2 regions of the Brevibacillus sp. HB1.4B genome follow, and region 2 is predicted to be linked to the other one. Evidence: predicted binding sites of a transcription regulator. Region 2 holds the regulator's gene; the other holds the start of a gene.
What was found. The regulator Rex, encoded in region 2, represses fermentation and respiration genes when NADH is low (regulators of the CRP and FNR family bind a similar motif). The targets are predictions, from matches to a motif close to TTGTGAAATATTTCACAA.
Positions count from the first base shown of each region.

Region 1 (15,808 bases), on a different contig from region 2:
TTGAAGCATTGACTCCGGGACGGCAAAGAGCCTACATTCTTCATTTTTCAGCACCCAAACAAGCCAAAACGCGAGAATCAAGGGTTGAAAAATGCATGCAGCAAATTCTCGATGGAAAGGGATTAAATGATTAGTATATTTGATGAGGAAATGGTGAAGAAGAGGCGGGAGAACCGCCTCTTTTTTGTTTTTGTATTCGTTTCATTCCTCTATCAGGAATAGTATACTTTTTCTATTTTATATAATGTCTGCTCGATGGTTGGGCAGAGATCGGCATCTCCTTTGTAAAATTTCAAACGAAAGTACAAGCTCTTCAAAAAATTCTTTCTATTGATTTTTTGTTTAAAGGCAGGCAGAAATTCGGAACTCTTATCTACATCTCCAAAACTTTGAATCCATTGCTCTACATAACTCTGGCTAAGCATTTTTCTATTCAGAATACTAACAATGGCTGTTACCATTCTCTCATCTTCCCCATCGGAGTAAATTCGATCGGTTATGGTCATCTTTTCGTAAACCAAATCGAGGATGGTGATGAGGTCACTTTTATCCAACTCGGAACATTGAGCTAAATCATCTAATGCATCCGCTGCATGGGCTATGGCATGAGCCCAACCTTTTTCTTCATCATATCCTCGGTAATCTCGCTCTTCACGTACGTTGAAAAATACTTTCTCTTTTATCGCATGGATGTTCTCTCTGGAGAGAAAGGGTGATTCTCTATGCCGCATGAGGAGTAGGGGGATGACTAGCATAGAGAAAGAGCGGGTAAAGACAGAGTCTGTATTTGTTTCACCAAGCTTAAAAAGCAAATGGTTTTTATCTAGAATGATTGGTATCAGTTGTTCTAGTTCATTTGCAGTTAGAGAATTACCAGGAATCCAATGTGATAAGGTTGTATAAATGAGGTCATCACGTAATGTGGCATCCAAAGAACCAATTTCATTCATCATTTCTACTACGAATTGAAATGTATCGGATGGTGTTTGGTAGCCATTTTCTTTTATGAATATTAGCTTTTCTTTTACATTCATTTTACATGCTCCCACTCTTTATTCTTCGAACTGACTTTGTGGCTTTACTTAGTGATTATTGTCATTTTAGATTTCGACATAAATAGGTTATCAACCTCCAAAACATGAGCAGTTCTGACTGTGGTGGGGTGAGATGTAGCAGTACGAGCACGCACAGAGATCCTAGGATACTCACCTTTTGCAAAAAAAATAAGAAGAGGACCGAACCTTTTTCCGAAAGAGAGACAATATAGTGTGTAAGCTTACTCAGGAGGGCCCTCTGAATGGAAAATGAAGAGATGTATCAATTACTTATAAAAATGAAAGAGGGTGATGAACAGGCATTTCATACGATGTATGATGCTACCTTTCAGGACGTATACCGGACCGTCTCCTTTCTGGTGGATCAAAAGCAGGATCGGGAAGATGTTATGAATGAAATCTATATGCAAATGTGGACCTCACTTGCTAATTACGATACGAACCGTCCTTTCCAGTTCTGGCTGCATGGCCTGGTAATCCGTCAAGTGCAGAGATTTCGGGTCAAGAGCTGGAGGAGATTCCGCATTTTTGAGCGGATCCGTTCCTTCTCCCGGGAAGAGTCTTATTGGGATGAACATACTGCGTTGATGGATGGGAGGAACCAACTGATATCCCAGTCCATACGAAAACTGACCGACAAACAGCGGACAGTGATTATCTTCCGCTTTTATCACGACTATACTCTTGAGGAAATTGCGACGTTGCTGGATATTCCGTTGGGTACAGTCAAGTCCAGATATCATGCTGGCCTCCAGGCGCTTAGAAAAGACTTCGGGAATCTCCCCCTGGAAAGGATGGAAAAGATCAATGACTATTGAACATAAAATCCGTGAACATCTGCACGAAGAGGCAGAAACGATGGAGTGCCCGCCGGCCATTTCCAAACGTATAGAACAATCCTATTCTCACTATTTGCAACGAAAAAGGAGCGAAATAACGATGAAAAAACGTTTAATTGGTGGATTAGTTGCTGCTGCGATTTTGATTCCAACCGCTGCATTTGCGGCCCCTGTGGTGATTGACATGCTTACTCGAGCACCAATGACTTCTGAACAAGTCAAGCTTGATGAGGTTGGCAAGGCAGCACTTGAAAAGTTGTACAGCGCAATTCCCGAAGCAAAATCGTTTGAGATTATCGATGCGAGCTACCTTGGAGACTCCAGTGATTCAACCAAAAAGGTCCAACTAAGCATCGTCCTGCAGGAAAAAGGAGGAACTGGCAAAAAGCTTACTCTTCATACAAACGGTATTACGGGTGAGATTCAAGACCTGACTCAAGAGAATTGGGAGCCTAAGGAGAAGGCGCTCATTACTTTACCGGATCAGGAAATCCAGGCAAAGGTAGATCAGCTCATTGATAAATTGTATGGCAACATCAAAGATTACGAGGTTGCCATGGAGCAAATGGACAATCCAGATCAAAAAACATTTATCTTGAATTACACCAAGAAGGGATCAGAAGGATTTGAAGGAGGGGGTTACCAAGCATTTGTTCAAGGTAATACCATTAGTCTTTCTCCGGTAGCTCCTGCACCATCAAACAAGGAAGTAGAAGGTTATTTTTCTAGAGATGGTAAACCTGATTATACTGCTGATAACTTCTTAAACGATGAAAAACTGTTTTCTTTACTAAAAATGAGCCCGACAGAGTTAAAAGAAGAAATAGCAAAAGGGAAATCTGTTGTAGAGGTTGCAGCATCTAAAAATATCTCGAAACAACAAGTAATTGATGTGATCGCAAAAACACAGGCTGAAAGACAACTTCAAGATGGAAAAAATAAAGTAACAATCAGCGATGATTTACTGAAACAAATGATGAAAGCAGTTGAGCGAAAAGTCCTACGCGTCATTGAACACAAAACGGAAACAGAATGGTAGAAATAACAAGGCAAGGTCGAGGAAAAAGAGGCGGGAAACCGTCTCTTTTTTCGTTTCAAATGAAAGGAATTCTGCTTAGAATAAGTCCTCATAACAGATGATTTGCAATAGCCGATGTAAATCTGCTTCTTTATCTTTTGCAAAATATGTATATTGATATAGAGTTAACAAAGAATGGAAAAACATGAATGTGATCAAATCCGCAATGATCCGATGAAATCAATGGGAATAGATAGAGGAGGAACATGTGTATGAAGCAAAGGAGTACAAAAGGATTTTGGAAACGATTGTCGATTCTCTTGCTTTTATCCTTACTCGTACTAGGCAATATTGCAGATGAGAGTACACTGGTACAGGCAGCTGAACAAAAATCAGAAAAGATTCTTTCAGAACAAGAGGCTATTGAATACGCCAAGAAATGGGTGACTATCCCCGAAGGTTATGAGTATGGCTATGGGAACTACTACGAACCGTATGAAGACTATATACCCTATGCGGGGTGGTCCCTTATTTGGAATAAATCAGATCAATCAAGTATCATGTATGTAATTCATCCTGTCTCAGGGAATCTGTTGAGATATCAATACCATGGCGAGCACAGCGAAGCCCCTGGCCCTGCTACAGCGAATAGAAAGCAAATCGCTCTTGAGGGAGTAATGAAGTTTCTCACAAAAGTCATTCCTCTAGAGGAACGAGCGAAGCTAACATTGCTAGAAGAAGGCGATTTCGAGAGCAACAATTCGGAAACGTACTATTTTAAATTTCAGAGAGTAGAGAATGGTATTCCTTTTAAGGACAATGGGATCACTGTAACCATGCGAGGAGACGGAAAGGTTCTGCGATTCAATCGATTATGGTATGAGGGGGAGTTGCCTGACGCAAGCCAAATCATATCGGAAAAGGAAGCGCGCGAGCTGTTGGAACAAAAAACGGAGCCAACCATGTATTATAAGAGTTTTTCTAGTGGAGATCATGAGGAGAAATACATGTTGGTCTACGATTACCTACCAACCGATCCGCAAATGGTAGATGCGATCTCAGGCGTGATGATCGATGGCAAAGGGGCGGTGGCGAAACCAAAGCAACCGATCAAGATTTTGAAGGAAATGCCCTCTGCTTCAGCTCCAAAGGCGGGGAGTCAGAAAGACGGAGGTTTTACCCGTGAGCAAGCGGAGGCAAGCGCAATCCATCTCCTGCAAACGACGCTCCGTGATCAGTTGGCAGATATTTATATGCTTGATCCACAGCCGTATGATGGAGGTCTGAGGGGGAAGGAGACGAATTGGCGGGACTATAAAGTGCATTTTGGATGGTTGAAAAATGGTCTTTTGATTAAGAACGCAAGATTTGAAGTATCTGTCAACCCGTACTCAGGCAACAGTAATATAGGGGATGACGAGCTTCCCTCGCCCGTTATTCTCGACAATAACATGCAGAGAGTAGACCTCGCCTTTGCGAAAAAAACGGAGCAAGCCGCAAAAAAATCGCTCGAACTCTACTACTTGCTACCGGATAAAGACTTTAACGAGGTAGAGGAACCAAAACCGCGGCTTGTTTACCGCCTCAGCGGAGATAAAGGATTTGTCGACGCACACACAGGAAAATGGATCAGTTTTTTAAAACGTGAAGAAAGCAAATGAGCAATCGCGAATGAAAAAAACGGCTGTCAGTGGTTAGTCTTACAACTAACCTTCTGCCAGCCGTTTTTTCTATTTTGCCTACTGAGTGATTCCCAGCATTTGATTCATATCTTCTTGGGCATCACCAATCAATTGGATATGGAACAAGTCTTGTAGTACTTGCAGAACACCGGGCTGAATGAACTCAGGCAATTTTGGGCCAATCCGTATATCTTGTATCCCCAGGCTAAACAGACCGAGCAGGATGGCAACCGCTTTTTGTTCAAACCAGGAAAGAACGATACTTACCGGCAGCTCGTTCACTTCACATTCGAAGGCATCGGCTAATGCAGCTGCAATCGTAATGGTAGAAACCGAGTTATTGCACTGTCCCAAATCGATATACCTTGGGATGTCGGTACCTGGCACGATGCCGAAATCTACATCGTTAAAACGGAATTTTCCGCAGGAGGTAGTAAGAATGACTGCTTCTGGCGGTAAGGACGTAGCCAATTCACGATAATACTCGCCTCCCTTGCCAGGAGCGTCACAACCAGCGATGACGAAGAAGCGTTTGATCTTTCCTTCCTTGACTGCCTGAATGATTTCAGGGGCGATGCCGAGGACCGTTTTGTGATGATACCCGGTCGTCAATGTCAGTTCCGATTCGATGGAAGCCTCAGGAAGAGACAATGCTTTTTCAATGAGTGGCGCAAAATCGTTATCTACAATTTTCGTCACGTTCTCCAATCCGGTTATATCATACGAAAAGAAACGATCGGCGTAGCTGCCTCGAATGGGCATCACACAGTTTGTTGTAGCGAGTATGGCACCTGGAAATTTCTCGAACAATTGACGTTGATCGTACCATGCTTTCCCGATGTTACCTTTCAAATGAGGATATTTCTTCAGTTCGGGATAGCCATGTGCAGGCAGCATTTCGGAATGCGTATACACATTGATTCCTTTACCTTCTGTCTGTTTTAACAGCTCTTCGAGAGCAAACAGATTGTGCCCCGTAACAATGACACACTTTCCTTCTATTTTATTTTGCGAGACTGTGATTGGCTGCGGGACTCCGAAATGATCCGTATGAGCCCGATCCAAAAGCTCCATGACTTTGATGGCGGCTTTGCCTACTTTCATGGCCATTTGCAAATGTTCATCCAAGTTAAAATTCACATTCGTCAATGTAAAATAGAGAGCTTCCTGTGTAATCCCATCTACTTCAGGATCGATATAGCCTAGTTGACGAGCATGTGTTGCATAAGCGGCAATTCCTTTTAAAGCAAAAATAATGGTATCCTGAATACTCGCAAGATCTTCATTCTTTCCACAAACGCCGATGACCTTACAACCACCTGATGGAGTCTGTTCACATTGATAACAAAACATGTATAATCCACTCCTTCGATTCAAGATTTCGCTTTGATTATAAGCGGATTGCCTGGAAGGAGGCTGTGATTAAAATCACAACGGGAAAAAACATTGCCTCTTATCATAGTGGATGAAGAAGATTCCCAAGTTGAGGGGTGTTGTTATGGTACGAAAATGGCAGTTGCCGTTACAGACGTTAAGTCTTACGGTCGGTTTCATGGTATGGGTCATTCTGTCATCGCTCATGCCTTTTATCAAAGAAACCGTACCCATGAGTGCAAGCGAGGTGGCGTGGGTGACAGCGATTCCAGTCTTGCTTGGATCGTTGCTGAGAATCCCCGTAGGATATTGGAGTAACCGATTTGGCGCGAGAATATTATTTAGCATAAGCTTTCTCTTGCTGCTGGCTCCTGTTTTTTATATTAGCCAGGCGACCACTTATACAGATTTGTTAATCGGCGGGCTATTTTTGGGGATAGGTGGAGCGGTGTTTTCCGTTGGTGTCACGTCTCTCCCTAAATACTATCCGAAAGAGAAGCATGGTTCTATAAACGGAATCTACGGTATGGGGAATATTGGTACAGCGATAACCACTTTTGCAGCGCCAGTTCTGGCTAAATCGTTTGGATGGGCAAGTACTGTACAGATGTTTCTATTATTGCTTGCGGGATTCGCTGTACTTACCTTCTTGATGGGGGATAAAAATGAACCGAAGGTAGTGACGCCTCTTGGTCAGCAGATCAAGAGTGTCTACAAAAACGAAAAGCTATGGTTAATCAGTTTGTTCTACTTTATTACATTTGGTTGCTTCGTCGCTTTCACCGTGTATCTCCCGAATTTTTTAGTGAGCCATTTCCAATTGGATAAAGTAGATGCAGGTATGAGAACTGCAGGGTTCATTCTTTTGGCGACACTGGCGAGACCATTGGGAGGATGGCTAGGTGATAGGTGGAACCCCTTCAAGGCATTGATGATTGTGTTTGCCGGGCTCGCCTTGTCTGGTATTGTCTTATCGTTTTCGCCATCGATTTTAATGTATACGGTAGGGTGCTTGTTGGTAGCGATATGTGCCGGAATTGGTAACGGTGCTGTGTTCAAATTAGTGCCGATGTATTTCTCACGACAAGCGGGGATTGTAAATGGGATCGTATCTGCCATGGGGGGATTAGGAGGATTTTTCCCGCCGTTGATCTTAACGCTGCTGTTTAATCTGACGGGGCATTACGCGATCGGTTTCATGGCTTTATCGCAGTTTGCACTGGCAAGCTTGGTCTTGGTGATGTGGATGTTTTATCAAGAAAAGCTGCAGCTCGCCGCCACCATTATGGAAAAGACGGGAGAGGCGATACTGATTACCGATACACACGGAGTCATAAAAAGTGCGAACTATGCTTTTACGAAAGTGACCGGTTATGAGATGAATGAGGTGATTGGCAAGTCACCCAATATTTTAAAATCAGGCAGACAGGGTGCCGACTTCTATCAAAAGATGTGGGACTCGATCAAGAAGAATGGCTATTGGCAAGGAGAGATCTGGAATCGCCGGAAGAATGGGGATCAGTATCTCCAATGGTTAACGATCAGCGCGATTCTGGACGATGCAGGAGATGTTGAGTACTATGCGGGCATGTTCAGCGAGCTTGCGGAGCAAAGACATGGATAAAGAAGCTTGAATCACTTATGAAAAAAAGTCTTGGACGGACAAGTCCAGGACTTTTTTCGTGTAGATATGTATGTAGAGTTTGCTCACATTTGGCAAATATCAGGAGGGCAGTCATCACAAAAAATGGCTTCTTTTAAATAGGCAAGGTCTTTAATCAAGATAAACCCCTGAGGAAGCAGATCAATGGTGTCCTGTTTTTTCAGATCGGAAAGCATCCGGTTGACACTTTCTCGTGTCAGGCCAATGAATTGTGCCAAATCACGATTGGTAAGGGAAAGGTCGATGAGGATTCCTTCGGGGTGTGGCTTGCCGTACGTGTTACTCATGCGGATTAGCGTTGAATACAAGGCGCCGATTTTGCCATTGAGTAGCAAATCCCGAAATTTAGACTGCATCCGTCTGTTCATCAATCCCATCCAACGCAGGAAGTCTACGCAAAATTGACCGTTTTTGATGAGCATTTTTTCCAACCCTTGTCGCGGGATGATCCATATCTCACCCTCCATCAACATGGTGCCTGTGGAGGTGTACGTCAATTCCTGTTCGAAGAGCCCGGAGACGCCGACTAGCTCTCCTGCACCAAATACTTGCAGCGTCAGTTCTTTTCCATCGTTCGTGTTTTTTGTGAGCTTAATTTGGCCCGACGAAATTAAGAATAGCTGATCGGCTCTTTCACCATCCAAAAATAGAACGGCTCCGGGAACGAAATTTTTCCTAACAGAAAACGTTTCAAGGCTATTCACAAAATCGGAAGAAATCTGCTGTACAAACGTTGTGCCATTTCCGGTCATGTGGTCCCTCCTACAGCAAGGATACAAAGGTAACTCATTATATCATCCGAAATTGATGGTTTGGGAAGAGGAAATCGTCCTGATTGTGGCAGGGGTGTGAGGTAAATCACAACCTGGGTTACGAGTCATTGCTACAATGACCTCAAGCGAAAGGAAAAAATGAGCAGCAGCAGGGAGGGTGTTGTATGAACTATCTATTTGCTTCCAAGGTGGCGAAGCGTGCTTTTATCATCATTGCTTGCTTGTTCGTCCTAAGTTACGTGGGAACACGTTTTTTCACTCATATTGATCTGGCGCTTTACGGCTATATGGTGGGGACTCTTGTCTTTATTGGTGGCTTCCTATACCGATTTTCTGCGTGGGCAGATCGCCCGCCAACGAATGTCATTTTGAAAAAGGGGTTACGACTTCTCTTTCGTAAAAGCACGGCGAATACAACGGTAGATCATCTGGCCATCTATCGCTTTATTTGGAATCGGGGATGGTACCGCTGGACTCAGCACATTTTGCTGGGATGGGGATGCATCTTGGCCGCGTTTGTCACCTTTCCGTTAGTTTTTGGCTGGATGTATTTCACGATGACGGACAACGGCTACTATCAGGTCGTGTTCATGGGTGTGGATATTCTGACAGTACAAGCAGATGGCTGGATTGCTTTTCTCTTTTACAACGCGTTGAACATTACTGCTTTTATGGTCATCGGTGGAGCAGTCATGGCATTGTATCGCAGATTCAAGAACATGCAAGCACGGGCTGAACAATCCTTTGTCTACGACTTTTTACCTTTATACCTGCTACTGTTTATCAGTGTGACAGGCTTGATGTTAACTGCAAGCAACATGTTCTTAGGGGGCTTTGGGCACCCGGTTATATCCGTCACACATCAATTCGCAGTGATTGTGACCTTGATTTATCTGCCATTCGGAAAACTGGCTCACATACCGTTCCGCCCGATGAGTGTGTTTGCACGCAATTATCGCGAACACTATGGCGAGCAGGAAATGAAAAAGTGCAAAGTGTGCAGCAATGAGTTTGTTTCTGCGGAACAGTCGGCAGATGTGATCAATGTACTGGGTAAAAACGAAATGGCTTTTCAAATGGAAGAAGGATTCCACTTGGCTGAACTTTGCTTGCCGTGCCGCAGAAAATACCGGATGTTCCGTTTCACAGGAGTTCCTACGCACGAGATCAATGCCAGGGAGGCAAATCAACATGCCAAAGGATAAATTTTTTAAAGTGATTGAAAATAAGATACATCCAAACGAGAAATTGGTCAGCACGCACTGCTGCTACTGCGGTATGCAATGCGGGATGAACCTGCGTGTAGATACAACGACGAACAAGATTATCGGCGTGGAGCCACGGTACGATTTCCCTGTCAATCTGGGTAAGATGTGCCCAAAAGGGGTGACGGCTTATCAGCAGGTGAACCATCCAGATCGGATACAGCGGCCGTTGATTCGAACAGATGCATCATTAAAAGGCACGGCGGAAGGATTTCGGGAAGCGTCCTGGGAGGAAGCACTTGACTTGATCGTTTCCAGGTTCAAGGAATTGCAACACAACTATGGCAAAGATACCTTGTCTGTTTACTCTGGCGTTTCCATGACGAACGAAAAATGTTACCTCACAGGTAAGTTTGCACGGGTCGCCTTGCAAACCCGCTATATTGACTACAATGGCCGCTTCTGTATGTCCTCCGCTGCGGCAGGATTGAATCGAAGCTTGGGGATTGATCGCGGTTCTACCGTTCCCTGGACGGATATTCATCAAACAGACTGCTTGTTTTTGGCCGGTTCAAACGCGGCAGAGTGTCATCCAACCAGCATGTTCCGTATTTGGGAAGTACAAAATCGAGGCGGTTATCTGATCGTAGCCGATCCACGGGAAACGCCTTTGGCACGTCGAGCTGATATCCACCTGGATCTGCGGCCCGGTACAGATTTGGCACTGGCAAACGGAATCGTTCATCTCCTGATCAAGAATGGGCATATGGATGAAGACTTTATTCGAAATCATACGAATGGTTTTGAAGAAACAAAAGAAGTGGTTGCTACCTTCACACCGGAGTATGTCAGCGAAATAACAGGGGTTTCGGTGGAGAAGATTGTGCGGGCTGCCGACATTTTCGGGAGGGCACCCGATGCGATTGTGATGTTTTGCCGTGGTGTGGAACAGCAGTCGAAAGGGACGGACAACGTATCGGCCTATACGAACATGTCGCTCGTCACAGGCAAGATAGGACGTCCAAAATCAGGTGTTGCAACCCTTACTGGTCAAGGAAACGGTCAGGGGGGGCGGGAACACGGGCAAAAAGCCGATCAATTGCCTGGCTACCGCAAGCTCGATAATCCTGAACATGTGCGTGAAATAGCATGTGCCTGGGGCATTTCCCCGGAAGAGATGCCGCAGAAAGGTGTCTCTGCCTATGAGATGTTCCAGCTGATGAAGGATAAAACGATACGCAGCTTATACTTACTCTGCTCCAACCCGGTTGTGAGTGCGCCAAATCTAAACCATGTTCGAGAGTCCCTGAAAAGTCTGGACTTTATGGTTTGCTGCGATTTTTACTTGTCCGAATCAGCTGAATACGCCGATGTCGTTCTTCCTGTTACGACTTGGGCAGAAGACGATGGAACGACTACCAATCTCGAAGGTCGCATCATTCGTCATCGTCAGGCACAGGAATGGTTCGAAGAATCCAAACCTGACTGGTGGATTCAGATAGAAATCGCCAAAAGAATGGGGCGCGGACAATTCTTTACTCACTTGAAGTCTCCCGAGGATATTTTCAATGAAATACGTCAGGTCTCCAAAGGCGGAATAGCTGACTACTACGGGGTCACCTACGAGAAAATTGATCAAAACAATGGTGTTTTCTGGCCGTGCCGCGAGGAGGGTGACGAGGGACAGCCCCATTTATTCCTGGATAAAAAATTTTATCACCCAGATGGCAAAGCCAAAATATGTGCGCTGCCTTACCGTCCGCCAGCGGAGGAGCCGGATGAAGAATATCCTTTGCGGTTAACGACGGGACGAGTTGTGTTCCACTATTTGTCCGGGAACCAGACAAGACGAATCCCGTTTTTGAAGGACATGTATCCTGATCCTCTGCTAGAGGTTCACCCAAAAACAGCGACACGTTACGGTATTGAACACGATGAGATGGTTACTCTGAAAACGAGAAGAGGCGAGGCGCAGTACCGCGTGAAAGTTATCGAGGCGATTCGAGAGGATACGGTGTTTGTTCCTTATCATTGGGGAAAAGCGCAGTCTATCAATCTGCTGACCAATCCGGCATTGGACCCTTACAGCAAAATGCCTGAATTTAAAGCGTGCGCCGCGAAAATCATCAAGCACAAGCATGGAGGAGTTCGCCATGGGTAAACAAGTCTTATACATCGAAATGGACAATTGCATCGGTTGTCGAAGCTGCTTGGCGGCATGTACACAGTGTGGAGGTCACGACAACCGAAACCGAAACTACGTACTGGATGTGGACCCGTTTATCAACAGACAAACGATTCCTCTCATGTGCTTCCATTGTGTTAATCCTGCTTGTGCCCGCAGCTGTCCTGCTCAGGCGATTCAAATCGCAGATAATGGGGCCGTATTGTCAGCTTTGGTAGAGAAATGCATCGGTTGCCAAAATTGTACGATTGCCTGCCCCTATGGAATTCCCAAATTTGATGAAGAACAGAATCTCATGTACAAGTGCGATCTATGCTACGACCGTACGAAAGAGGGAATCCCGCCGATGTGCGCTTCGGTTTGCCCGACAAACACCTTGCAGTGGATTGAGGAAGCAGAGCTGGGAGAAAAACGGGCACAGATTCCTTTGGCCAATGGCAAATGGACTGCCAGCCACGACCCGGATGTGCTGGAAGGCGAAACCAATGTGAAAATTAGCCTGCCTGGCATTCTGCAGGGCAAACAGAAGCTATTCTAGAGGGGAGAAATACCTTATGGAGAACGAGAAAACCCGCCCCATTCCGTTGAAGGATGACAATTATACACATAACATCAATCGTTCCAATGAGCGTAGTCTGGATCGACGGAGTTTTATGAAAACAATGGTAGGAGCAGCCGGGCTTTTCGCGGCATCTACTCTACCATGGGGGGCATTAGCTGCCAAGGAGCTGATGAGTTCATCCAGCGAGTCGTATCCCACACAAAAAATCGCGAATCTCAGCGATATAAAACCCGGAGATGCGATCGAGTTTGCTTATCCAGGAGAGCATGATAGCGCGTTGTTCGTATATGTGAAGGAAAAGGAATACAAGGCGTACCAAAATGCATGTACCCACCTGCGTTGTCCGGTATTTTGGGACCGAGATGAGAAAGAGCTGCTATGTCCTTGTCATCATGGGAAATTTGATATCGCCACAGGTAATCCGCTCGCTGGTCCCCCAAGAAGACCACTTCCGGAAATTGTGCTTCAAGAGAAAGATGGAGCCGTATACGCTGTAGGGGTGAAGAGATATGAAGAGCAGCTATAGAGGTGTCATCCTATTAGCATTGATCTTGTTCGCCAGCATTGCTTGCACCCAGTACACAGTCAATATGTATTTTGCACAGCGATATATGGAGGTGCTATTGCTCAGCGGTGCAACGGTAGTGTTGTTCCCACTGGCATGGATGGTATTTAGAAAAGACCAGCGAGATCGAAGAGAACAAGGGAAATAATCTGGGGAAGGGAGTGTGATCAGTGACCATGAATCCTAGTAAGAGAACGATTGCTGAGCTTCACCAAGAGCTGCCTGCCTTGGTGGATAAAAAGATGGGGATACTCATTCAAGATTTGGCGGATAATGCCGAACCACACAGTCCGGCTCTCTTGGAAAGGCAGTTGGCAAAATGGGAGATCACGGAGGATGAGGAGCATCTGCGACTCTATTTTAATCCTTGCCAGTTTGTGGCGATTCCCATCCAGAATGGACCGGTTGTTTTTTCGCAAGAGGATGACTGTATTCAAATGGTTGCTAGGGACAATCGGGGACAGCTAGCGTATTGCATTTCTTTTGGTAACTAACTCCCACTAGTAGATGGAGGGATTGTAATGGGACCACCGCCTATAGGATGTATGGGGATGATGCAGGAGTTTGAAGGGAGAAGGAAGCTGTGTCCAGCTCTGGAAAAATTGAAAGAGGAGCACCTATCATTAGCTGAGCAGATGAATGAGCTCGTACATCTAGCAAATAACCTGAAAACTACAGCAGAAACTACTAGAAGAAAAAAAGGCTTAACAGAGCTTCATGAGCTGGCGTCCTCGTTTCGGGCCGAACTGGAGAAACACTCCAGACGCGAGGAGGAAGACCTGTATCCCCTGATGGCTAACTATATCGAACGGGAGATGGGACCGATTGCTGCCATGGAGGAAGAGCATGATCTTATTCATGAAAGCCTGATGTCCTTCATGCGAATCGTAGAAAAGGAAAAGTCTGAACCTGTTGAAGTAGAAGCTGTCCACACTCATTTGCTGAAGTCAGTAGAAATACTCTTGGAGCATTTCTTTAAAGAAGAGAGTGTGCTGTTCCCGATGGCAGAATACGTATTGAGTGACGCAGAGAAAGAGCAGTTACGAGTACTGTTTCAAGAGTAAAAATCATGGCGCCCTCCTACTGAAAAAGTAGGGGGGTGATTTTGTTTTCCAATCATATTCTTTCGAGGGAAAATGTGCATGTTTCTACTGTCATTTGTCGGTTTCAATCGGATAAAACCAATCATTAACTAGTAGGGAATAAATAGAGGAGGGGGTGTTCAAAGTGCCGATTATAAAACCTTATCTAACCTCATTGAGATTTACGTCCACGATGAGTGCTGGAACTGGTACTGGTGCTGCGTTTGCTATTGCTGCAACTGCATTTACCACTGACACTGGCGTTGCTGCGACAGCATTTCCTAGTACGTTTGCTTTTTACAATCTCTACGTCAATGGAGTGCTTCAGGCAGGTAATACTTCCACAATCACAACGACAGCGATCACGATTCCAGATGGAAATGCCGAAAACGGTGGTACACCCATAGTTGTAGAATTTGTCGTTAACTAAGGTGAATAGGTTGGTGGCCCCAGGTGGATGAAATGTGCCTGGGGTTCACTCATGTGTGTAAATCGGAGTGAACGGTCGAAGCACTTCGAGAAAGGACGAGTGATTTCATGAGGCGCAATGTCACACAGTCATACACAGTGAGGAGACAGTGTCTGCAAATCGTCGCGCCATTAGGTTGTCCCGGGATTTTTCCAGTAAAACCCTCCCCAACGTGTCCTCCCTGTCCTCCATGTCCATGTACGCCTGGTTTAATACGAACAGAAACCTATCAGTATACGGCCATTTCAGATGGAGCCAAAAACATGTATACCAACAGTGATGCTGTCATGCCATTCAGTACTTCCGGCATTCTGGACCCGAATGAAGTTTCTGTTGTGAATCTATTCATCAATGGAATGTTACAGCCTCCCAATTTATATGTTGTCCAGCCGGGAGTTTTGATTCTGAGTGACATTCCTGTACAAGGAGTTCCTCTAATTCTTCAGTTCATTAAGATGATTGTTTCATAAATGGTTGCTTCCATAATGGGAAAAGGTCATGTCATACATACATGTCATTTTCCTTGATCGGCTCGACAGACTGGGGAGGTTTGATGGCGTACACGGCGCACGCGGTGAAGGGTAGGCGAATATCATGGCGATATCGACTGAATCCGTACAGGAGGTATTTTTCATGTATCCGAGATACCCATATTACAGTTACAAAACTACTTGCGAAGAGACTCCCCTCACGTTTCCGCCGCAGCATCAGGATCGACAACCGGGGATGGAATACTTGATGGTCCCGCGACCGATTTTCGATAATCCTGACTATATCGGAAGCGGAAAGCTTCGGGGAAAGGTAGCGATCATAACTGGTGGAGACAGTGGGATTGGCCGTGCTGTAGCCGTTGCGTTTGCGAAGGAGGGGGCAGCTGTAGCGATTCCTTATTTGGATGAGCACATTGACGCCGAGGAGACCAAGCAAGTCGTTGAATATTACGGAGGGCAATGTTTGCTGCTGCCGGGAGACTTGCGCGACGAGGTTTGGTGTCGGGAGGTTGTACGCCAAGCGGTTGCCTGTTTCGGCAAATTGGATGTGCTTGTCTTGAATCAAGGTGTACAGTTTCCACAATCTAGCATCCTCGATATAAGCCGCGAGCAACTGGAAGACACGTTTCGCACCAACCTTTTCCCCCTTTTTTACATCACACAAGAGGCGTTGCCGCATTTGCAGCCAGGCAGTTCCATCATTAGTACAGCATCGGTTACTGCCTATGCTGGTCATCCGCAATTGGTTGATTATTCAGCAACCAAAGGGGCTATCGTCTCCTTTACCCGCTCGCTGTCCCTTCAATTGGTCAAGCAAGGTATCAGGGTGAATGCAGTTGCTCCCG
Region 1 covers NZ_JABSUT010000005.1:310,661-326,468, forward strand. The annotation lists gene HP398_RS14880 (YdeI/OmpD-associated family protein) at 1-134, shown strand, start outside; gene HP398_RS14885 (DUF2785 domain-containing protein) at 213-1,034, opposite strand; gene HP398_RS14890 (sigma-70 family RNA polymerase sigma factor) at 1,298-1,873, shown strand; gene HP398_RS14895 (hypothetical protein) at 1,863-2,933, shown strand; gene HP398_RS14900 (YcdB/YcdC domain-containing protein) at 3,185-4,573, shown strand; gene hcp (hydroxylamine reductase) at 4,652-5,947, opposite strand; gene HP398_RS14910 (nitrate/nitrite transporter) at 6,093-7,592, shown strand; gene HP398_RS14915 (Crp/Fnr family transcriptional regulator) at 7,676-8,383, opposite strand; gene HP398_RS14920 (hypothetical protein) at 8,569-9,609, shown strand; gene HP398_RS14925 (molybdopterin oxidoreductase family protein) at 9,596-11,770, shown strand; gene HP398_RS14930 (4Fe-4S dicluster domain-containing protein) at 11,763-12,332, shown strand; gene HP398_RS14935 (Rieske (2Fe-2S) protein) at 12,349-12,882, shown strand; gene HP398_RS14940 (hypothetical protein) at 12,866-13,069, shown strand; gene HP398_RS14945 (hypothetical protein) at 13,098-13,415, shown strand; gene HP398_RS14950 (hemerythrin domain-containing protein) at 13,473-13,985, shown strand; gene HP398_RS14955 (DUF4183 domain-containing protein) at 14,149-14,433, shown strand; gene HP398_RS31185 (DUF4183 domain-containing protein) at 14,541-14,942, shown strand; gene HP398_RS14965 (SDR family oxidoreductase) at 15,106-15,808, shown strand, end outside.
Region 1: the regulator Rex is predicted to act here: its motif matches at 6,011-6,028, upstream of hcp (hydroxylamine reductase).

Region 2 (15,808 bases):
TGATACCAGTGATACCGCCCTCAGCTAAATGGTTGGGAATGTTGAACGCATTAATACCAAATCCCATAATGGCAGAACCGATGATAATGGCAAAGATACTATCAAGACGAATTTTCATATGTCCTCCTGTTCGCCGGATCAGGAATGGCTTCCCCCCGGACATGATGTGCAGGTAATACTTGAGTTACCTGAGGGCTATCCGAAAGCCATTATAAATGAACGCTCGTTTGATTGTCCATATGCTGGAAAGACGAAGTATTGTGATTTGGCAAACCAAGCCTTTTTTAGTACGATAGGTGAAAGAGAGAAGACTGTGAAAAAAGGAGTGGGCGGATGGAACGGCAAAAGACGATGCAAGAGATGCAGCAAGAAGTTGATCAATACATATCGCAATTTAAAGAAGGTTATTTTTCTCCGCTTTCGATGCTGGCTAGAATGACAGAAGAAGTAGGGGAATTAGCCAGAGAGATTAACCATTTTTATGGAGAAAAACCGAAGAAAAAGGACGAAGGCGAAAAAACAGTAGAGGAAGAGCTGGGTGACGTACTCTTCATCGTGATTTGTTTCGCAAACTCGCTCGGAATCGATTTGCAGGAAGCGTTTGATCGTATTATGCACAAGTTTAATACTCGCGATAAAGATCGCTGGACGAGAATAGAGGAGAACGAGCAGCATGACTAAAGAAATTCGTGTAGCAGTTGCAGGCGCAAATGGTCGAATGGGGCAAGAGGTAGTGAAAATGCTAGCGCAGGATACCTCACTTGTTTTTACTGGCAATCTGGATACGCGTGTGAGCGAAGAGAAAATCAATCAACAACTGGACGAAATGAAGCCGGATGTTCTGGTCGACTTTACTACACCCCATACGGTTTACTGTCATATGGAGCTCTGTTTGGCTCGTGGTGTGAGACCAGTTGTCGGAACTACGGGCCTGACAGCAGAACAGCTGCAAGAGATGACTGCGCGCTATAAAGAAGCGGGACTGGGTGCTATCATTGCCCCGAATTTTGCGATCGGCGCGATTCTATGTATGAAGTTTTCCGCAATGGCAGCAAAATATATGCCGCATGTGGAAATTATCGAGTTGCATCATGACCGCAAGCTGGATGCGCCAAGCGGAACTGCTTTGAAGACCGCTGAGATGATTGCAGCCGTTCGGGAAGAGCTCAAGCAAGGGCATCCTGAAGAGGTAGAAACGATTCCAGGCGCTCGCGGAGCAGATTACGAAGGATTCCGGATTCACAGTGTCCGTCTTCCAGGTATGGTTGCTCATCAGGAGGTTTTGTTTGGTGCAACAGGCCAAACGCTGTCTATTCGCCATGATTCGATTAACCGGGAATCTTTCATGCCAGGCGTGAATATGGCCATTAAAGCCGTAATGAATATGAACGGATTGATTTACGGATTGGAACATCTGATTGATTAAACGTTTGATTAACATACACACGATACCCAGCCATAAAGGGAGAGGTTTTCTTGAAAATTGCATTGATTGCCCATGATCGAATGAAAGAACAGATTGTGCAACTAGCGATGGCCTATGAATCCATTTTGGCAAAACATGACCTGTATGCCACAGGAACAACTGGGTCGCGAATCATGGAAGCTACGTCGCTGTCCCTAACCCGATTTCTGTCAGGGCCATTAGGAGGCGATCAACAAATCGGTGCGATGATCGCCCGCAATGAGATGGATTTGATTATCTTTTTGCGTGATCCGCTTACCTCTCAACCACATGAGCCTGATATTATCGCACTGCTTCGACTGTGTGATGTGCACAAGATACCGTTTGCCACCAATCTCGGTTCGGCAGAAATCATGCTGAAGGCTTTGGAACTGGGACAACTGGATTGGCGTGAAGTGGTGCATGAGGAGAATGAAGTATGAGTTCACTCGATATTTTGGCAATCGGCGCTCATCCTGACGATGTCGAGATCGGTGCGGCAGGCAGTCTGATCTTGGCTGCTAAACAGGGAAAGCGCGTGGGGATTCTCGACTTGACCTATGCTGAATTGTCTTCGAATGGAACGGTTGAAAGAAGGCAGCAAGAAGCGACTGCAGCTGACCAAGTGATGGGAGTGGCTGCTCGCTATAACTTTGGCCTGCCTGATCGTGGCTTGGAAGCAGTCAGAGAAAGTGCGATTGAACGTGTCGTCAAGCTCATTCGCGAAACTCGTCCAGCCATTGTGCTTGCGCCTTATTTCGCGGATCGTCATCCAGATCACGAAAGTGTAAGTCGAATCGTTCGAGAGGCGGTGTTTAATGCGGGCATCCGCAAGTATTTGCCAGAGCCTTCTTTGCCTGCCTATCGACCTTCGCAATTCCTTTACTATTTCATTAATTCGACTGTCACGCCTCAGGTTGTCGTGGATATCACCGCTGTTTATCCGCAAAAAATGGAGGCGCTGCGTTGCTACCGTAGTCAGTTTGAGCTAGAAGAAGGTGGCGTTCAAACACCGCTTACCAACGGGTATCTGGAATCTGTCGAGTATCGAGAGCGACTGTTTGGTCAGCAGGTTGGTGTAGCCTACGCAGAAGGATTTGTCAGTGCAGCTCCGTATGTATTAAAGAGCTTGTGAGAAGGAGTGACACTGTATGAAGATCGGGATTACTTGCTATCCGTCATTGGGCGGATCGGGTGTAGTAGCCACAGAGCTGGGCAAGCTATTGGCCGAGCGAGGACATCAAGTCCATTTCATCACAGGTGGAATGCCATTTCGCTTAGGTGCGTTTCACCCGAACATTTTTTATCATGAAGTAGAAGTGAACAACTATGATGTTTTTAAATATCCACCTTATGATTTGACCTTGGCGAACCGAATGGCACAAGTGGCGAAAAATGAAAACCTGGACTTATTACATGTGCATTATGCTGTGCCACATGCGTTGTGCGCGTTCCTTGCCAAGCAAATGGTAGGGGATCATTTGAAAATTGTGACCACCTTGCACGGGACGGATATTACTGTTCTGGGGTATGACTCGAATTTGAGTGATATGATCCGCTTCGGCATTGAGCGAAGCGATTTGGTAACAGCGGTGTCCCATGATTTGATCAGGCAAACACAAGAGCTGCTACATGTTGAAAAAGAAATTGTTCCTGTGTACAACTTCGTAGACAAGCGGCGTTATTACCCGAAAGAGGTTACGAAGCTGAAAAAGGTATTTGCACCGAATGGTGAAAAAATTCTTATGCACATTTCTAATTTCCGTCCGGTCAAACGAGTGCCGGATGTGATTGAAATATTTTCGCGTGTACGTGAAGAAGTGCCATCCAGACTGATCCTCATTGGTGAAGGTCCCGAAATGGGTCTGGTCCGCAAGATGATCGCTGAGCTCGGTCTGAGTGACGATGTTTGCTTCCTCGGCAAGCAAGAAGACGTCGCTGAGGTATTGTCGATGGCAGACATCATGCTGCTTCCATCAGAAAAGGAAAGCTTCGGACTCGTCGCATTGGAAGCAATGGCTTGCGGTGTGCCTGTCGTCGCTACAGTGGCAGGAGGCTTGCCCGAAGTCGTCCTAGATGGTGTGAACGGCTTCTTGCGTCCAATTGGGGACGTTGAAGGCATGGCGAAAGAAACGATACGTCTCTTGCAAAACGAAGAGCTATACCGCGAATTCTCCGCGAATAGCATCGAGCGATCCTGCAAAACGTTTTGTCACGAAACGATCGCCTCTCAGTATGAAGCACTTTACGCCAACTTGCTGGCAAGCAATCCGGTGTAAAACTAAGCTTTTGAACGCAAGATTGAGCTTTTCGCTAATTGATGCATCTTGGATATAAAAATAAACAATCCATACAAAACTCTCATGAAAACGCCTCCTTGTCTAGATCAGGCGGAGCAAACCAGAAAGGGGGGATTGGATTGGCGATAGAATTGGCAAAGCGTGTTCTCGACAGATTGGAGGAACACGGCTTCGAAGCTTACTATGTAGGTGGTTGCGTCCGCGATTGGCTTTTACAACGACCTGTTCATGATATAGATATATGTACGAATGCCCATCCCGGCGACGTCATCCGATTGTTTCCCGATCATGTCCCGACTGGTCTGAAACACGGTACTGTGTCTGTAAAAGTAGAGGGGCAGATGTTCGAAGTAACCACGTTTCGGACGGAAGGAAAATATGAAGATTACCGTCGACCCGCTGAAGTTCAGTTCGTTTCAGAACTTCGGCTCGATCTGGAGCGACGAGATTTTACGATGAACGCAATGGCGATGGATCGTCATCAAGTATTGCACGACCCGTTCGGTGGACGAGAGGATATGCAGCTTCGCCTGGTTCGGGCTGTAGGCATTCCGCTTGAGAGATTTCAGGAGGATGCCCTTCGGCTATTACGAGGTGTGCGCTTTGCTTCCCAGTTAGGTTTTGCGATAGAAGACCAGACTATGCTTGCTATGAAACAGACTGCGCCTTTGTTAGCTCATATTGCTGTGGAGCGCATAAGGGAAGAGCTGAATAAAACACTCGACAGCAAAGCCCCAGAGGTAGGTTGTCAGCTGTTGAATGAAACGAGACTCATGGCTTATGCCCCTGAGGTAGAAAAACTGTTCGTCCTCTCAAATGAGCATGTCTGGCGGTTGCATCATTTGCAAACCGTGACGCAAAAATGGTCGTTGCTACTATTTGCGGCGAATTATTCACCTGTGCAATCGCGTGAAGTATGCCAATTTCTCAAAATGTCCAAGCGCGAAACAGAAGCAATTTGTTGTTTGGTTGAACTTCTGACGCGATTGCAGCCACAATGGGATGTCCCTCAACCGATTGAGTGGGGGCCACTGTTGCTTGAAGTCGGTTTGGACACGTGCAACGAGTTCTTCCTTTTATTGCAAGCGTGTTGGTGGAAGGAGAGGCAATCGTTTTCGATGCAAGCACTCCTCGATCAATACGAAAACATGCCTGTCAAAACCATCAAGGATTTGGCAATCACGGGGCTCGACCTGCAAGTAGCGATTCAGAAAAAGCCAGGCGAGTGGATTTTCCGCGTCTTGGAATCGTTACTTAGACAAACAGCTCTGCACGGTTTACCAAATACACCAGAAGCACTCGTCGAAGTTGCAAAGAAAGAGGTTGCACAAGATGAACATTAAGCAAGTCATCCTTCAAGCATTCCGTGACCAGCCCGGTAGTTTCATCTCTGGTGAAGAATTAAGCCAAACATGTGGTTGCTCTAGGACGGCGGTTTGGAAGCATATCGAAGAGCTGCGCCGGGATGGTTACGAGGTAGAGGCGGTACGCAAATCGGGGTATCGCCTGCTGGTTGCCCCTGATCGCTTGTCAGCAGCAGAAATCATGGCTGGACTGGAAACGAATCGGATCGGTCAAAATGTCATTGCTTACGATGAGGTGGTATCTACACAGCCACTCGCACACGAGGCTGCGGCAAAAGGAGCAGTAGAAGGTACGATTGTGCTGGCAGAGCTGCAAACAGGTGGGAAAGGCAGACTCGGCCGCCCGTGGCATTCTGCAAAAGGAACGGGGATTTGGATGAGCTTGATCATTCGACCTGCGATTCCGTTACCGAAGACACCTCAGATGACGTTGTTAACGGCAGTTGCTGTAGCCACAACGATCCGGGAAGAGACTGGGTTGCCTGTTAAAATCAAATGGCCGAACGATATTTTTGTCGGCGATAAAAAAGTATGCGGGATTTTGACAGAGCTAAATGCTGAATCTGATCGAGTCAATTATTTAGTTATCGGAATAGGACTCAATGCCAACAGTGTCGAGTCAGATTTCCCGTCAGAACTGGCACAGATTGCGACTTCGCTTCGTATTGAATCTGGCGAGCCACTCAAGCGCGTTTCGTTTATCCAACGACTCTGCCGAATTTTTGAAGAAGAGTACGATCACTATTTGCAGGCTGGCTTCGAGCGTGTAAAACAAGAGTGGGAGGATCATTCGTACACCATTGGCAAATGGGTGTCCCTCCAGACGATTTCACAACAGTTTGAAGGTCGTGCCGTTGGCTTGGATGAGGAAGGCGTACTCAAGGTAGAGGATCAGGCGGGACAGATCCACAAAGTTTATTCGGCTGATGTCAATTATCGTGCAAATGATTAAATCATTTGCTATACTCCAATTTGGAGGCTGTATCACCTCGTGAACGGTACTCCCGGAGTATTTTTGTATCTATCGTGTAATCTTAAAGCAATACGTGTAAGGACAAAAATCTGCTCAGAGCCTGTGTGGACCGAGACAGAAGGAATCCGTTGGACGCAAATGTCTTTTTGACATGGACAACCTTCTCCCGATTGACGCGAGAAGGTTTTTTTATTCCTCACACGATCCACGGGCTTGATGCGAAAGAGGAGAAATGAACAATGGCAACACACGACAGACCTATTACGACTTCGAGTATCCGCAAGAAAAAAGAAACGCGAACCCCGATTACCATGGTGACCGCCTATGACTATCCGTCAGCCAAATTAGTGGATGAAGCTGGCGCTGATATGATTCTGGTTGGTGATTCATTGGGAATGGTCGTACTGGGTTATGACTCCACCATCCCTGTTACGATGGAGGATATGCTACACCATACGAAAGCAGTAACGAGAGGGGCCAAGCGTGCATTTGTCGTGACAGACCTGCCTTTTCTCAGTTATCACGGAACAGTTGAGGAAGCAGTGAAAAACGCGGGCAGACTAATGCAAGAAGGGCTGGCCAAGGCGGTCAAAATGGAAGGGGGCCGTGAACTGGTCCCAATCATAACACGCTGTGTACAAGCAGGCATCCCTGTCGTTGGACATATTGGACTTACTCCGCAATCGGTACATCAATTAGGCGGTTATAAAGTACAAGGAAGAGATCTGGAGGCAGCCAAAAAATTGTTGGATGAGGCCCTTGCGATTCAAGAAGCGGGTGCATTCGCCATTGTGCTGGAATGTGTTCCGGAAGAGGTCGCAGGCATGATTGCAAACAAGCTGGACATCGCTGTGATCGGAATCGGAGCGGGTGCAACTTGTGATGGGCAAGTGCTGGTGTTCCATGATATGGTCGGCTACGCATCGGATATCACACCGAAATTCGTGAAGCGGTACGCAAACATTGGTGAAACCATCCGTGAAGCAGTTGAGATCTATAACAAAGAAGTCGAAGCAAGAAGCTTCCCAGGACCAGAGCATGTCTTCCATGCCTCTGAAGAAACCATCAAGGAATTGTACGGGGAAGGAGTGAAGCAGTCATGATGCAAACAATGATGCAGCAAGTCTCCACCATTGAAGAGATGCGCGTTCATATAAAAGAAGCACGTCGGCAAGGCAAAACGATCGGAATGGTACCGACCATGGGTTTTTTGCATGAAGGTCATCTCAGCTTGGTAAAAGCTGCTCGTGAAGTATGCGATTTGGTTGTGATGAGCATTTTCGTAAACCCGCTGCAATTCGGGCCGAATGAGGACTTTGAGCGCTATCCGCGTGATATCGAACGGGATAGTAAAATGGCGGAAGAAGCGGGGGTGGACCTCCTGTTTACCCCGGAAGTCAGCGAGATGTATCCGAAACCGATGCTGACCAATATTTCAGTGGCAAATGTGACGACTCCATTGTGTGGAGCTTCTCGTCCGGGTCATTTTGATGGCGTATCGACTGTCGTCAATAAATTGTTTCAAATTGTCCAGCCCGATTACGCCTTTTTCGGACAAAAGGATGCCCAGCAAGTAGCAGTTGTGACGCAAATGGTCCACGACTTGTCGATGCCAGTACAAATCGTTCCATGCCCGATTGTCCGCGAAGCGGATGGTCTTGCCATGAGCTCTCGGAATGTATACTTGTCAGCGGATGAGCGAGCACAAGCACTCGTGTTATCACAAAGCCTGAAGCAAGCAGAAGAATGGCTGGGTGAGGACAGGCCTCTTACTGAGATCAAGGATCGAATCACGCAAATGATTTCCGAGAAGCCGCTGGCTGAGATTGATTATGTGGAAATTTTGAGCTATCCAGAGCTCACACCCGTCGAGCAGGAAACGGCAGGTCAAACGATCATCATCGCGTTAGCTGCTCGTTTTGGCAAAACGCGTCTGATTGACAATACGATTACATCCATCAAGTAGAGATAAGGGAGGAATTCTTAGTGTTCCGCACCATGATGAAAGCAAAAATCCATCGCGCAACGGTAACTGAAGCAAACTTGAACTATGTGGGCAGTATTACCATCGACAAAAATTTGTTGGATGCACTGGATATTTTGCCAAATGAAAAAGTACAAATCGTCAATAACAACAACGGAGCGCGTCTGGAAACATACGTCATCGAAGGGGCTCCAGGCAGTGGCGTCATTTGCTTGAACGGAGCAGCTGCACGTCTCGTTCAAGAGGGCGATATCGTCATTATTATTGCCTATGCGATGATGACGGATGAAGAGGCGAGAACTTATAAGCCACGTGTCGCCATCATGGATGAAAAAAATCAGATCAAAGAATTGATTGCTGAAGAAGTGCACGCGACGATTCTGTAAGCGATCTGTCTGTTCCTGTATAGAGCCACCTGCCTTGTGAGACAATGAAAGTACTCATGCCTCATAGGGGGTGGCTTTTCTTGTGAAAATCGAGGACTGGTTTCATACGCTTCGTACCAAAGCGCAGTCGATTGAAGAGAAGTGGCAGGGGGCTTCTGAACAAGAGCGTCTTCAGCTCGCGGAACAATTGTTTCAATTGCGCCAAGTAAGTGATACAGTCGTAGACCTGTGGCTGCAATTCGAAGAAAAATTATCGAATGCGATTCGTAACATCAAGGAAATGGAAGGCCAGCTTCCAGTGGAAGAGAAAAAGACGGATCAGTCGAAGGTGAATACAAAATCACCAAAGGCCGTTGAAACGAATCCATACGAGCCGATTTTTCGTCGAGGGGAAGGCTTTTATCATTTGCGGATGTTCCAAGACGCGAAAAAGTGTTTTGCAGAATTAGTCCAAAAATCGCCAGACTGGGAAAGTGGACGCCTGTACTACGCCTACAGTCTCCTTTTGTGCGAGGAGAATGAATTGGCCTTTCGGGAATTCCGTCTTCTCGGCAGGACAGCAAGCTCACCTACCGTTGTTGCCATCAGCTTTAATGCCATCGGTTGCATTCTGGCTGAAGAGGAGCAATGGTTAGAGGCGGTGCAAGCTTTTAAGACGTCTCTCGAAATCAAGCCAGAACAGGAAGAAGCCAAATACAACCTCGTGCTATGCTATTTAAGAGATGGCGATGCACAGGAAGCTTTGGACGAATTGGAACCGTATCTAGAAAAAAACGAGCACGATTGGGAAGCGCAGATGCTATGGCTGCGTGCTGCCAAATTACTGCATACGATGGACCAGACGGTGGAATGGAGCCCGCCTAAAGGCTTGCAACTGCCGACGCGCGATTTGGACAGCGATACTCTTCAGGAAATGGCCTCTTTATACGAAACAGTGGGCAATTATCACCGGGCACAAATTTGCTATCACTTTTTGACGGAGCGTTCCCCAAAAGATGGGTGGACGTGGCATGGCTTGGCCTGGAATACGTGGCTCATTGCAGGTACGAAGCGGGCATTGACGCTTGTCAAAAAAGCCATCAGTCTTGCACCCGAAAATGACGACTTTCTTTTTAGTTATGGATGGATGCTGTTGTTTGATGGAAGGGTAGAGGACGCAATCAAAGCGTTTCGGATCATGCTGGAGAAAAACCGAGACAATCGCCTCGGACAATCCGGGATGATTTCCGCATACGAAAAGCTGGGGGATACACAAGAAGCAAAACGGTTGGCAAAGTATTTCCTGGACGACGCTGAGCCATATGTACGTTCGTTAGGGTATTTTCATCTGGGAAGAATCGCGGTTGTGGAAGAAAATTGGCGCCTAGCTGAACAATATTTTCAACGGGCATTGCCATTCGCAGAACAGTTATGGGAAATCCCCATCTATCTGCAATTATGCGCAAGCAAGCTCGGTCAATCAGAAATGCAAACCGAGCTCGTACAGCCTTAAATGTACAGGAGAGCAGGAATATTTCCCATCGTTGCCGAATGTGAATGGGTGCGGATTGAATGTTTCCGCCCAGGTTACGAGGTGACAACGTTTGAATCGATTACTAGTTGTAGATTTTGAGACGACGGGAAGCCATCCACGCCAAGGGGACAGCATCATTCAGATTGGTGCCGTCGCAATCGATGATGGGCAGATTACCGAGAGTTTTTCCACCCTGATTCATCCAGGCCAGGATATTCCCCCATTTATTACCCAATTAACAGGAATTACCAATGAGATGGTTGCAGATGCTCCTTCCTTGGAAGAAGTGTTTCCAGATTTCTTGCGTTTATTGGACGGACGAGCTTTTGTTGCACATAATGCAAGCTTTGATCTCCAATTTTTACAAGAAGCCCTGCTGAGCCAGGGCTATTATGCGTTTGACGGCTACGTACTTGATACAGTGGAGCTATCCCGTGTTCTGTTGCCGATGCAAAATAGCTACAGACTCGGAGAACTGGCGTCTGAGCTGGAAATCGAGCACGATAATCCCCATCAAGCAGATAGCGATGCACTCGCAACGGCGCAGCTGTTTCTCCACTTGCTGGATATTTTAAAGAGACTGCCTCTCGTGACCATCCAGCGCCTGCAGATGCTCGTTTCTTCGTTTCGCTCTGATATCGAGGTTCTTTTACGTCAGATCGAGATGGAAAAGCTCATAGAGCTGCCAGAGCTGGATGGAACGCCAACCAAAAAGGATTCCTCAGACATGTGGGATGTTTATCGCCAGCTGGCCCTTCGGAAGCGAGAAGAAAAATTAACAGCCTCGCTAAAACGTTCCCATGTCGATGCGACAGTGACCAAAGTGTTTGCTGACCAGCTCGAGGATGTCTTGGGCGAAAACGGGCACATGCAGGCGAAAATGTCGGGATATCAACGCCGGGATGCTCAGGAAGCGATGATGCATGCGGTCTATGAGGCCATGGAGGATGGTGCCCATTTATTGGTAGAGGCAGGGACAGGTACGGGAAAATCATTAGCCTATCTCTTACCGGGGATCATTTGGGCTCATCACAATCAGCAGCAGCTGGTGGTCAGTACCAATACCATTCAATTGCAGGAACAGTTATTCCATAAGGAAATCGCTACCTTGCAGGAGTCTCTGCCGTTTTCCTTTACAGCTTCGACGCTAAAAGGCAGAGGAAACTACTTGTGCTTGCGTAAATTTGAACAAGCTGTGGACGAGCCTGTAGAAGGAAGCAGCCAAGAAATGCGCTTGGTCAAAGGACAGATGCTGACGTGGCTCACGCAAACCGTAACCGGTGACGTGGAAGAGCTGAGCATGCCTCCGAGTGGCCAACTGCTGTGGCAACAGGTAAAAAGTGACACGAGCTCTTGTTTGAATCGGGCTTGTCCCTGGTTTAGTCGCTGTTACTATTTTCAGGCGAAGGAACGGGCTCGCGATGTCGATGTACTCATCGTCAATCACGCCCTTTTCATCAGCGACTTGCAAGCGGAAAATAGAATCCTCCCTCCGTATGAAGTTGCCATCGTCGACGAGGCCCATCATTTGGAGGATGCCGCGACACAGCATTTAGGCAAACAGTTTTCAACCACGCAGCTTCTTTTCTTGTTAGATCGTGCATCAGTTGAAGAGAGTGGGGCAATTTCCCGCTTCGCAGAAGAGCTGCAAAGCTGGATGCCTGCGGTTGAAGAAGATGTCGCCACAAAGCTTCTGGAGTTGAGAAAACAGTCCGCTGCCTTACGTGAGAAAGCGCAGCAATGGACACAGCTCTTGTATGCATGGGCATCAGACCGTGCGGAGGAGACGACGGACGCCGGACGTGAGACAGTACGTTATCGGGTCGAATCATTTGTAGGTAAGCACGAGAAGATACGTAAAGTAACCAAAAAGCTGATAGAAGGGATGACTGCATACGCAGCGGGCATCGAGCAGCTTTTGCGAACGACTCCGCAAGAGGAAAAGCCACCATTTGTCGTACGCAGTCTACTGACAGATTTATTCGGTCTCATCAAAGACTGGCAAAATGTTGTGGAGCTGCTTCACTTCTTTTTACTTGAGCAGGATGGCGAGTATGTATATTGGATGGAAGTAGAGTCCCGTACAGCTCGCAAGCAAGTTCATTTGTCAGCAGCACTCTTGAAGGTTGCCGACTCACTGGCAGAACCGCTTTTCGCGCAGAAGCGGAGTCTGATCTTGACATCAGCCACTCTGACGGTCAAAAACAGCTTCTCCTACATCAAAAGCCAGTTTGGTCTCGACCAACTGCCCGAGGAACGAGTGCGTACCTTGTCACTGCCATCGCCTTTTCATTATGAAGAGCAGGGATTACTGTTGATTCCATCTGATTTCCCCGCACCAGGCAAAGAGAGTGACCACACGTATTTGGAGGCGGTCATTCAAGGGTGTGTTGATGTGGTACTGGCTTCGAAAGGAAGGACGCTGATTCTATTCACCTCCCACTCGATGCTTCGACTTGTTTACCAAGCGATGAAGGAACGGCTTGCGGATGCTCCAGAACCATATACGCTATTCGGTCACGGAATCGATAGCAATAATCGGAGCAAGCTGGTTCGTTTGTTTCGAAGCATGGAGAGAAGTGTCCTGCTTGGGACGAGCAGCTTCTGGGAAGGTGTCGATATCCAGGGGGAATGGCTGAGCAGTTTAGTCATTGTTCGCCTCCCGTTTGCTCCACCCAATCATCCTGTGTATCAAGGAAGGGCCGAGCTTTTGAAGACAGAAGGAAAAAACGCTTTTATGTCCTTGTCTCTTCCACAAGCCGTTCTGCAATTTAAACAAGGGGTGGGTCGATTAATTCGCCACCACTTGGATCGTGGGGTCGTGATCGTTCTTGACACGCGTGTGGTTGAGTCGAGATATGGACGCTCATTCCTTCAATCTTTGCCGCCATTTCAGATCGAAAGCGGTCCATGGCCAACGCTTCGAGAACGTATAGAGCCATTCCTTAGTATGCAATCCCTGTCAGATTCATAAAATGAAGCAATAGTCTCATAGGGATTAAGGTGATAAAATAAATGTTATGGAAAAAAGAGTGGCGTTGGTGGATTGTAGTTCTTAGTGCGATTTTCCTTTGCGCATGCTCGATTGATAGCCATTTGTATTTGCAAGAAGCAGCAGTGAAGATAGATGACCCGTTTGAAACAGAGACAGAGCAGGAATTTTCGGGTCTCATTATCACCTACTTGGCACTTCCGCATGGTGAGAGTACACTTTTGAGAATGCCAGGCGGCAAAACGATGCTGATTGATACGGGTACGGCAGATGATTGGCCCGTTCTCTCGGCACGCTTGGCAGAGCTCAAGATCACACGGCTCGACTATGTCGTGTTGACGAACGACCAGCCTGAGCATATGGGAGGCTACGCTTCATTGAGCCAGCAAGTGCTTGTAGATGCCGTCATTTTGCCCAAACTGATCGCATCATCGCTTCGCCATGTCGCGCTGCTTCGCTCCAACCAAAAACAGATGGAAGCAGAGCAAGGACAAGTACTCACTCTTGACCAAGAAATCTCCATGGAAGTTTTGCTCCCGGATGAACCGTTATTTTTATCGCCTCAGAACAATTCTCTCGTTTTTCGATTGACGCACGGTCAATTGCGATTTTTATTTATGAGCGCCGTGAATGAAAAAGCAGAAGAGCGACTGTTGGAACGGAAAAATGACAGACTGAAGGCGGAAGTGCTAAAGGTAGCAGGTCAGGGGAGCAATCAAGGCTCTTCGCAACCGTTTCTGACGCAAGTCGATCCACAGGTCGCCATTATTCAGACAGGCCGATCACGGGATCAAATGAAAGACGGTCAGACGGAAGTCATGGAGCGCTTGGGTGAGTCATGGGCCGAGACATACGTTACCAGCGACGACGGTTCCATTACCATTTTATCGAATGGAAAAGAATATCGGATTTTGAAGCAAAAGAATTAGGGGGGAAGACCGAACGTGGCAAAACACGAAAAGATTTCAGAAGCGGTCGTCCGTCGTTTGCCGATTTATCTGCGTTACCTCAGTTATTTGCAGCAAGTTGAGGTGACCACCGTTTCCTCCCAACAGATGGGCAAGAATCTTGATGTGAATCCTGCCCAAATCAGAAAGGATCTTGCAGCTTTTGGTGATTTTGGAAAAAAGGGAATCGGCTATGATGTCGATTATCTGGTGGAAAAAATCCGTGAAATTCTGAAGCTAACGGATGAAATCCGTGTCGCTTTGGTCGGAGCTGGGCATTTGGGCCATGCCATTAGTAACTACAACGCTTATTTGAAAGATAACATGCGGATTGCGGCCATCTTTGACAATAATCCAGAGAAGCAGGGCAAAAAAGTCGCAGGTATACCCATTCAGCCTTTATCAGAGCTGGAAGAAACAGTCGTCGACAAGCAAATCAAGCTGGCGATTATTACGGTACCGGCACCTGCAGCGCAATCCGTATGTGATCAGTTGACTCAAGCGGGTATCAGGGGGATCTTGAATTTTGCCCCTACGACGATTCGCGCAGGAAAAGATGTTCGCATTCACTATGCGGATGTGACGTCCAACCTGCAAAGCTTGGCCTACTATTTGACGTAAGAATGGAGTGTATACTATGAAAAAGACGATCCTCATTCACGCAACAGTCATTACCGTTAACGATACGAATGAAGTCATTTACGATGGTGCCGTAGCATTCGAAGGCAACAAGATTACGTATGTGGGCCCAACTCCTGAGGACCTGTCGGAAGCGGGATACGATGAAGTCATCGATCAAAAAGGTGATTACATACTGCCTGGCTTAATCAACACGCATGGACATGCTGGTATGTCCCTCCTACGCGGTTATGCAGATGATTTGCCGCTGCAACAATGGCTTGAAGACAAAATGTGGCCATTGGAGGCGCAATTCACGGGAGACACAGTAAAATGGGGTACCCAGCTGTCGCTTATCGAGATGATTCGTACCGGTACCACTACGTTTGTGGATATGTATGATCATATGGATGTCGTGGCGAAGGAAGTCGATACTGCTGGAATGCGTGCTCGCCTTTGCAGAGGGATGATTGGTCTGTGCTCCGAAGAAGAACGTCAAACAAAGCTGAAAGACGCGACTCTTTTTGCAAAAGAATGGCATAATCAGGCAGACGGGCGTATTACCGTCATGATGGCACCGCATGCGCCGTACACGTGCTCGCCAGAATTTATTACCCAAATTATCGAAAAAGCCGATGAGCTTTCCTTGCCGCTTCATATTCATATGTCTGAAACTGCTTGGGAAGTCGGTCAAAACGAGAAGGACTACGGGCTTCGTCCAGTTGCGCATTTGGAAAAGCTGGGAATGTTCAATCGTCCAACACTCGTCGCGCATGCTGTTCACCTGACGGATGAAGAAATCGACATTTTGGCAAAATACAACGTAAGAGTTTCTCATAACGTAGTGAGCAACCTAAAACTGGCTAGTGGTGTTGCGCCAGTTCCTAAAATGTTGGCAAAAGGTGTAAGCGTGTCCCTGGGTACCGACAGCTCTGCAAGCAACAACAATTTGAATTTGTTTGAGGAATTGAAACTCGCTGCGATCCTACACAAAGGTGTGAACAACGATCCAGTAGCGGTTCCAGCAGAGGAAGCACTTCGCATGGCTACTCGTTATGGTGCAGAAGGGGTATTCCAAGAGGAAACACTCGGAAGCATTGAAGTAGGCAAGCAAGCTGACTTGATCGTGCTGGATAGCCACCAAGCCCATTTCCACCCGGCACACCAACCGGTTTCACACGTGGTGTACGCAGCAAATGGACGCGATGTGAAAGATACGATTGTAGCGGGTAAATTCTTGATGCGTAATCATAAGCTGTTGACCATCGATGAGGAGCGCGCGATTTA
Region 2 covers NZ_JABSUT010000001.1:258,560-274,367, forward strand. The annotation lists gene HP398_RS01415 (YitT family protein) at 1-118, opposite strand, end outside; gene HP398_RS01420 (nucleotide pyrophosphohydrolase) at 334-681, shown strand; gene dapB (4-hydroxy-tetrahydrodipicolinate reductase) at 674-1,426, shown strand; gene HP398_RS01430 (methylglyoxal synthase) at 1,477-1,887, shown strand; gene bshB1 (bacillithiol biosynthesis deacetylase BshB1) at 1,884-2,579, shown strand; gene bshA (N-acetyl-alpha-D-glucosaminyl L-malate synthase BshA) at 2,596-3,723, shown strand; gene HP398_RS01445 (CCA tRNA nucleotidyltransferase) at 3,864-5,087, shown strand; gene HP398_RS01450 (biotin--[acetyl-CoA-carboxylase] ligase) at 5,077-6,060, shown strand; gene panB (3-methyl-2-oxobutanoate hydroxymethyltransferase) at 6,321-7,184, shown strand; gene panC (pantoate--beta-alanine ligase) at 7,181-8,047, shown strand; gene panD (aspartate 1-decarboxylase) at 8,068-8,451, shown strand; gene HP398_RS01470 (tetratricopeptide repeat protein) at 8,534-9,943, shown strand; gene dinG (ATP-dependent DNA helicase DinG) at 10,035-12,938, shown strand; gene HP398_RS01480 (ComEC/Rec2 family competence protein) at 12,980-13,885, shown strand; gene HP398_RS01485 (redox-sensing transcriptional repressor Rex) at 13,901-14,524, shown strand; gene HP398_RS01490 (amidohydrolase) at 14,541-15,808, shown strand, end outside.